DNA from 2 places in the Mesorhizobium sp. M0408 genome. Region 2 is predicted to be linked to the other one. Evidence: riboswitches for the same ligand, from Rfam matches in the RefSeq annotation. Region 2 holds a riboswitch; the other holds the start of a gene.
What was found. A riboswitch is a leader RNA that binds a small molecule or an ion and turns the genes downstream of it on or off. The one in region 2 is predicted to bind cobalamin.
Positions count from the first base shown of each region.

Region 1: another riboswitch for cobalamin. It lies ahead of metE (5-methyltetrahydropteroyltriglutamate--homocysteine S-methyltransferase); the one in region 2 lies ahead of NKI67_RS06665 (DUF1636 family protein).

Region 1 covers NZ_JAMYRO010000037.1:25,348-29,555, reverse strand. Annotated here, with positions in the region: gene NKI67_RS29530 (MFS transporter) at 1-660, shown strand, start outside; gene NKI67_RS29525 (hypothetical protein) at 698-937, shown strand; cobalamin riboswitch at 1,160-1,360, shown strand; gene metE (5-methyltetrahydropteroyltriglutamate--homocysteine S-methyltransferase) at 1,456-3,801, shown strand; gene NKI67_RS29515 (FMN-binding negative transcriptional regulator) at 3,900-4,118, opposite strand; gene NKI67_RS29510 (dihydrodipicolinate synthase family protein) at 4,153-4,208, opposite strand, start outside.
Region 2 covers NZ_JAMYRO010000004.1:225,408-229,615, forward strand. Annotated here, with positions in the region: gene NKI67_RS06650 (NuoB/complex I 20 kDa subunit family protein) at 1-147, opposite strand, end outside; gene NKI67_RS06655 (NADH-quinone oxidoreductase subunit A) at 138-503, opposite strand; gene NKI67_RS06660 (winged helix-turn-helix domain-containing protein) at 839-2,038, shown strand; cobalamin riboswitch at 2,068-2,271, shown strand; gene NKI67_RS06665 (DUF1636 family protein) at 2,310-2,744, shown strand; gene cobW (cobalamin biosynthesis protein CobW) at 2,741-3,781, shown strand; gene NKI67_RS06675 (cobaltochelatase subunit CobN) at 3,800-4,208, shown strand, end outside.

The sequences.
Region 1 (4,208 bases), on a different contig from region 2:
GCCTGGATTCAATCATTCTCGCTGTTTAACGTCACAGTGCAGCTTTCGGCGCCGCGGTGGGTGGTTGGACGCGCCCTGTCTCTCTATCAGACGGCCACATACGGCGGCATGGCGGCGGGAAGCTGGCTTTGGGGCGAACTGGCGGATGTCCAAGGTGTTTCGGGAGCCTTCCTCGTCGCCAGCGTGGTTCTTCTGATTGGTGGACTGATTGGGATCGTTCTGCGTCAGCCGGATTTCGAAACGCTCAATCTGGATCCGACCAACAAGTTCAGCGAACCGACGCTGCAACTTGACCTTCGGCCACGAAGCGGTCCGATCATGGTGATGGTCGATTATCGTATCGATCAGAGAGATGTCCCAGAATTTCTCAGTGTGATGACATCGTGGCGAAAAGCCCGGCTGCGAGATGGCGCCAGACAATGGGCGTTGCTGCGTGACCTGGAAAAGCCCGAACTATGGACCGAGTGCTATCATGTGCCAACCTGGGTCGAGTATGTTCGCCACAACAACAGGCAGACCCAGGATGACGCCGAAATCGTTGCGCGCCTGGAAGCGCTGCACCGTGGCGATTGCCCGCCCAAGACGCATCACAAGATCGAACGCCAAACCGTGCGCGTGCACGACGATTTGCCGCTCAGGCCTCATTTGGACAGGACTTGAGCTGGCCCGGTGGTTTGAGCCGGGTTACCTTGAGCCGGTGGGCTGCGAACAAGCATTCGAGACGTCGGCCTCGATCCTCCGCAACACGCCGCTGCGCCGGGCCTCGGGTGCTCCCCTCGAAATCGTTGTGTTGTGTGTCACCGAGGGCATCACGGCCAACACCTTCCACATGGGCAACAGCCTCGCCATTGAGTCGAATGTGGTCGCGAGCAGATCACCAAAGAAGCGGTCGGAACCTTCGGAGCCGAAGTTCGACGCCGAGGTGGCGTTCGCATGATGAGGGAAGCAGCACCACGGCACTTGCCGGTATGTTTGCCGCCGGCAGCCGACGAACTCCTATCCTCCTGGACCGCTGTGCGTCATTGCTTTGATTTACCGGCCGCTCAAGGCTTCCACAGTTTTCGCTTTCGAGGCGACCTTTGGGGACATGCCAACGGAAATTTAACATAACGACATAAACATTTCTTTATGCGGCGTTGACAAAGAAGCGAACTGCTGTGATTGTCTCCCGTGTCGTGGTTCTCCGTACGGCGCTGCCGCAGCGGAGCTAAGAGGGAAGCCGGTGCGATGCCGGCGCTGCCCCCGCAACTGTTAGCGGCAAGCCAACCCCACTCATGTCACTGAGGCGAATAGCCTTGGGAAGACGGGTAGAGGCTATGACCCCGCGAGCCAGGAGACCTGCCACGGCAAATTACGTCCACGGGCGGGGTGTCTCGGTGGCCGCTGCAGCCTGGCGTTCCTGCCGGCCTGCTAGCGCCTTCCTTGTCACCGACGCCCCAACCATCGGGGTATGGCATGACTGTCTCTCAGCAAATTCCTGTAGCAACGCTCGGCGTGCCGCGCTTCGGTCGTCGGCGAGAACTGAAGTTCGCGCTTGAAAGCTACTGGTCCGGAAAATCTTCCGCCGCCGACCTTCTCACGACGGCGAAGGCGCTCCGTGCCGCTAGCTGGGAAGAGCAGCACGATCGCGGCGTGTCGAAAATCCCGTCGAACGACTTCTCGCTTTACGACCATGTGCTCGACACCGCAGCCATGGTCGGCGCCCTTCCGTCTCGTTACGCCTGGAATGGCGGCGAGGTCCCACTCGACATCTACTTCGCTATGGCGCGCGGCAACCAAGGTCAGACGGAGGATTGTGGGCACGGTGGTCACCAGCATGCGGCTCATCGGCCTGGTGTAACCGCGATGGAAATGACCAAGTGGTTTGACACCAACTATCACTACATTGTGCCGGAACTAAACGATGATCAAACGTTCGCTCTTTCGTCGACGAAGCCGGTTGATTACTTCCTCGAGGCTAAAGCCCTCGGCATTCACACACGCCCAGTCATCCTTGGACCGGTCACCTTCCTCAAGCTGGCGAAATCGCCTGCCGAGGGATTCGATCCCATCGCGCTCCTGCCGCGGCTGCTGCCCGTCTACGAGCAACTCCTGCAGAGGCTGAAGCTGTCGGGAGCCGACTGGGTGCAGATCGATGAGCCAGCGCTTGTCCTCGATCTGAACCCGAACGAACGAGCTGCGTTCGAATTCGCCTGTGGCCAGCTGTCGAAAGCCGCGCCCGAGCTGAAGATCATGCTGGCTACCTATTTCGGGCCGCTGGGAGACAATCTCGAAACCGCGGTTTCTCTGCCCCTGGCCGGGCTGCATATTGATCTCGTGCGCGCTCCCCAGCAGCTGGAAACGGTGGGTCGGCTCGCACCGAAGGATCTGGTGCTCTCGCTTGGCTTGATCGATGGCCGCAACGTCTGGCGTGCGAACCTGCCCGCCATTCTCGACCGCATCAAACCGATCGTCGCCGGCTGGCCCTTGGACCGCGTCGAGATCGCGCCTTCTTGCTCGATGCTGCATGTGCCGATTGACCTGCGCATGGAGACGGAACTCGACGCGGACATCAGGTCGTGGCTCGCCTTCGCGGCCCAGAAGACCGACGAGTTGGTGTTGCTGGCCCGGGCCCTGTCCCAAGGCAGGGATGCGGTGGCAGGCGCGTTGAAAGCGTCTGCCGAGGCTGCCGCCACCCGCGTGACATCCACGAAGATCCATGACCCGCTTGTTGAGGGGCGGATCGCCAGCATTGACGACAGCATGAAGCGACGAGAGAGCGCTTTTGCCGAGCGCTCCAGAGTCCAGGCCGGCACGCTCGGGCTGCCGCCGTTCCCGACGACGACCATCGGATCCTTCCCGCAGACGCCGCAGGTACGCAGGGCGCGGGCCGCTCATGCGAAGGGCCAGCTGAGCTATGTCGACTACGAGACCTTCCTGAAGAAGGAGATCGAGGCTGCAATTCGCTGGCAGGAAGAGATCGGGCTGGACGTGCTGGTGCACGGTGAGTTCGAACGAAACGACATGGTACAGCATTTCGGCGAGCAGCTGTCCGGCTTCGCCTTCACCCAGCATGCCTGGGTGCAGAGCTATGGGTCGCGTTACGTGCGCCCCCCCATCATCTTCGGCGACGTATCGAGGCCCAATCCGATGACGCTGCGCTGGTGGCAATTCGCCCAGTCGCTTACGGAATACCCTGTGAAGGGAATGCTCACAGGCCCAGTGACCATTCTCAACTGGTCTTTTGTTCGCGACGACGTACCCCGCTCCGAGGCATGCCGCCAGATCGCGCTTGCCATCCGCGACGAAGTGACGGATCTCGAATGGTCCGGCGCAAGGATGATCCAGATCGATGAGGCCGCGTTTCGCGAAGGATTGCCACTGCGCCAATCTGACTGGAAAGACTATCTCGACTGGGCTGTCGAATGCTTCCGGATCGCCTCAACGGGTGTAAAGGACACGACTCAAATCCATACCCACATGTGCTATTCGGAGTTCAACGAGATCATCGACGCGATCGCCGAAATGGATGCGGATGTAATTTCGATTGAGACGTCGCGCTCGAAAATGGAACTGCTGGACGCCTTCACGAGTTCCAAATATCCGAACGAAATCGGGCCCGGAGTCTACGACATTCACTCACCACGTGTCCCGGAAGTCGGGGAGATTTCGGATCTCGTCATGCTTGCCCGCGAGCGACTGTCGGATTCCCAACTGTGGGTAAACCCCGACTGTGGCCTCAAAACACGCAAATGGGAGGAGGTCCGCCCTGCCCTCATGAACATGGTCGATGCAGCACGTGCGCTCCGGGAGAAAGTGTAGGCCGGAGGGTTTCCTGGTTGCTCACCATGTGGTGAGTCCCCGGCTGCCGCACGTCGGCCGTGAATGTGCCAAAACGCGATCACATCCTTTGAAATAATTCACTCGAGCGAGAATGTGCATTTTCCTTCGGCACGTGTATTAATCGCGCAGGAGTAAAGGGTACCGTTTTCTCCCTGTGACGTGTCGAGTTCGAAGGGGATGTGATTGGCGTCGAGACCGCTCCGGCCATGGGTTATCAGCATGCCAAGTGCGCTGTTCTCGATCAGTTCGTAAAGGACTTCTCGGCTCGGTTCATCGAAATGCGCGGGTACATACATGACAGGTTCCTTCACTGGCCGCCGGGTTCGCTGTTCACCGGTTGACATCCGATGGCAAGCGTTCCAACGCGGCGGCGATCTGGCGTTTCG
Region 2 (4,208 bases):
GGTGACGAGAAAGCCCTTGTCGGCGAGCTCGTTGTTGATCTCCAGGAAGAATGGATCGTCGGACCCGACCGGCCTGCCGGTGTTGGGATCGATGAGGCCCTTGGGCTTCGGCGCGACGAGCGTGCCGGAACTGTCGTTCAATCCCATTCCAGCGCTCCTTTTTTCCATTCATAGGCAAAGCCGATGGTCAGCACCGCCAAAAACACCATCATCGACCAGAAACCGAGCATGCCGATCTGGCTGAACGACACCGCCCACGGAAACAGGAAGGCCACCTCCAGATCGAAGATGATGAACAGGATCGACACCAGGTAGAAGCGGATGTCGAATTTCATGCGGGCGTCATCGAACGAGTTGAAGCCGCACTCATAGGCCGAAAGCTTTTCCGGATCGGGGTTGCGATAGGCCACCAGGAAGGGTGCGGCGAGCAGCGCCAGCCCGACGATCAGCGCCACGCCGATGAACAGGACGATGGGCAGGTACGAACCTAAAAGTGCGTTCATGCTGCAGTTTCCGTTGGCGGCCAATCCACTCTGATTACAGCACCGGACCCACTTGCGGAAGCGTGACAGTTTAACCACTGAACCGTTTTAAGGAGGCTCTATGCTGCAACGCGGCGAGGGTTAGCGCAGCGCTTTCGGCGAAGCAAGTCAAACCTTGTTCAAATCGCGGTGCTGGACGGCATATCCGGGAAAACTGGTCCGATCCGCTCCTGTTTGATTTCCTTCACTTTTTACTCCACTTTTCTCTCCTGACATCAATGCCGCCAAAACCCTGTTAGCATGGCACGGAATCGCAGGTCATTTTCTCTGTCTAAAATCGTCCGGATGCCGCCTTCATGAAGGAAAAAATCTCGCTTGCCATGGCCCGCCGCATTGCGCTCGCGGCACAGGGATTCAATGACCCGCGCCCCACCGGCACGCCTGACCGCCGGCATCTGGCCCGCGTGCTTGCCCGTACCGGCCTGCTGCAGATCGATTCCGTCAGCGCCGTGGTGCGCGCCCACTATATGCCGCTCTATTCGCGGCTTGGCCCCTACAAGCTGGCGCTGCTCGACGACGCCGCCGTAACGCGCAAGCGCATGGTCTTCGAATATTGGGCGCACGAAGCCTCCTTCTTGCCGGTCGAGACCTATCCGCTGATGCGCTGGCGCATGCAGCGGGCCGAGTGCGGCGACGAAATGTACAGCGGACTGGCCAAATGGGGCCGCGAGCACGCCGCCTATATCGAAGACATCTATCGCGAGGTCGCCGAACGAGGCCCGATCGCGGCGTCGGCTTTCGAAGGCCAGAAGGGTTCGGGCGGCTGGTGGGGCTGGAGCCATGCCAAGCACGCCTTCGAATGGCTGTTCTGGGCCGGCCGCATCACCACGGCGCATCGCCGCGGCTTCGAACGGTTCTACGATCTGCCGGAGCGCGTATTGCCGCCGGCGGTACTCGCGCTACCGGTTCCCCGTCCCGAGGATGCTCACCGCGAATTGCTGCGCATCTCGGCCCGCGCCCACGGCATCGCCACGGCAGGAGACCTGCGCGACTATTTCCGCCTCTCGCCCGCCGACATCAAGGGCCGCATCGAGGAGTTGGTCGAGGCCGGCGACCTGTTGCCGGTGAGCGTCGAAGGCTGGAACAAAACAGCCTATCTCCACAAGGACGCCCGTTTGCCGCGCAAGATCGAGGCGCGCGCCTTGCTCGCGCCGTTCGATCCTGTCGTCTTCGAACGATCGCGCACCGAGCGGTTGTTCGACTTCCACTACCGCATCGAGATCTACACGCCGGCCGAAAAGCGCCAGTATGGCTATTACGTGCTGCCGTTCCTGTTCGGCGACAGCATCGTCGGGCGCGTCGACCTCAGGGCCGACCGCCCGGCCGGCGTCTTGCGCGTCCATGCCGCCTATGCGGAGCCCGGCGCCTCGCTGCAAACCGCAGCCGAGCTTTTCGAAGAATTGAAGCAGATGCAGGGCTGGCTCGGCCTGGAACGCATCGAGGTGACCGCTGCCGGCGACCTCGGCCGGCCGCTCGCGGATATCGCCGCGTCATAGACGTGCGTTGACACGACTGCCTCCACAAGCCTAAATCCGTTCCAGACGGTCCCCTGCCCGCAACGGCAGGGGCCAAGAGGGAATGCGGTGCGAAATCTCGATTTCAAATCCGCGGCTGTCCCCGCAACTGTAAGCGACGAGCCTCGGCCGAAAACCACTGGGATATTCCCGGGAAGGCGGCACCCAGGCGATGACCCGCGAGCCAGGAGACCTGCCGTCTAGGACATAAGAATCCGATCGCCTGGCGGGTTTTCCGGGCAAGGAGCCTGATTTGGAACACGACAGCAGTTTTCCGGCTGAGACAGCGGATTTATTGTCCGGCCATGGTGATTCCCCGGCCGGCGTTACCGTCATCGTCTGCTCGTCCTGCCGTGACGAGACCGGTTCGGACGCTCATCCGCGCGCCGGCGAACTGCTCGCAGAGGACACGCGCCGCGCCGCTTCCAGCGAAAACATCAAAATCCGCACCGTCGAATGCCTCGGCAATTGCAAGCGCCGGCTCAGCGCGGCCATGCTGCGCGACGGCTGCTGGAGTTACGTCTTCGGTGATCTGACCACGACCAGCGGCGCCGATCTCGTCACCGGGGCAAAGCTGTTCGCCACCTCGACGGATGGGCTCATTCCATGGCGCGGCCGTCCCGATTGCCTGAAGCGCGGCCTGGTTGCCCGCATCCCTCCCCTTGACCTTTTGAAGGACCTGACATGACCGCTGCCTCCCTTTCGCGCGTTCCCTGCACCGTGGTCACCGGCTTTCTCGGCGCCGGCAAGACGACGCTGATCCGCCATTTGCTCGAAAACGCCAAAGGCAAGCGCCTAGCCATCATCGTCAACGAGTTCGGCGACATCGGCATTGACGGCGAGATCCTGAAGGGCTGCGCCATCGACACCTGCCCCGAGGAAAACATCGTCGAGCTGGCCAATGGTTGCATCTGCTGCACCGTCGCCGATGATTTCGTCCCGGCGCTGGACCAGATCCTGTCGCTGACGCCGAGGGTCGACCACATCCTGATCGAGACATCCGGCCTCGCTTTACCCAAGCCGCTGGTCCAGGCCTTCCAGTGGCCGTCGGTGAAAAGCCGCGTGACGGTGGACGGCGTCATTGCCGTGGTCGACGGACCGGCGCTGGCTGATGGCCGCGTAGCCAACGACATGGACGCCCTGCAGGCCCAGCGCGCGCAGGACGAGACGCTCGACCATGACGATCCGGTCGAGGAAGTGTTCGAAGACCAGCTCGCCTGCGCCGACCTGATCATCCTGTCGAAGAGCGACCTGATGGACGCAGCCGGCTCGGCCCGTGCCAATGCCGTCATCGGCAAGCACGTTGCGCGGGCGGTGAAGATCGTACCGACTTCGCAAGGCAAGGTCGACCCGTCGGTGCTGCTCGGCCTCGGCCTCGCCGTCGAGGACGACATCGAGAACCGCAAGACCCACCACGACGACGAGCTCGACCACGAACATGACGATTTTGACTCGTTCGTCATCGACATCGCGTCTGTGTCCAACCCGGACGAGCTCGCACAACGGGTCGCCACGGCGGCGGAGGAAGAAAACGTGTTGCGCGTCAAGGGTTTCGTCGAAGTCGGCGGCAAGCCGATGCGGCTCCTGCTGCAGGCCGTCGGTCCGCGCGTCAACCACTATTACGACCGCGCCTGGACCGCTGAAGACGACCGCCGCTCGCGCCTGGTCGTCATCGGCCTGAAAGGGCTGAACCGCCCCGCCATCGAGCGTATCCTCGCCGGCTGACCCCAGGTACGAGCCGCGATGCACATCCTCACCACCACATCCGCCTCGCTCGACGATCTCGCCGAGCCCGTCGATCTCAGGCAAACGCCTGCGGATGTCGTGGCGCTGTCCTTCACCGACAGCGACCTGGCCGGGCTGGCGGCGGCGTGGAAGGCAGATGCGCACCGCCTGCCGTCGATGCGGCTCGCCGCCTTGCGCGACCTGCGCCATCCGATGTCCGTCGACCTGTGGATCGACAGCGTCGCCCGCCACGCCAAGGTCATTCTGGTCCGCATCCTCGGCGGCTATGACTGGTGGCGCTATGGCTGCGACCAGCTCGCCGTTATCGCGCGAAATCGCGGTATCAAGCTGGCGCTCCTACCGGGCGAGAGCCACGACGAGGATTTGCGACTGATCGAAGGCTCGACGCTGCCGCGCGAGGAGTTGG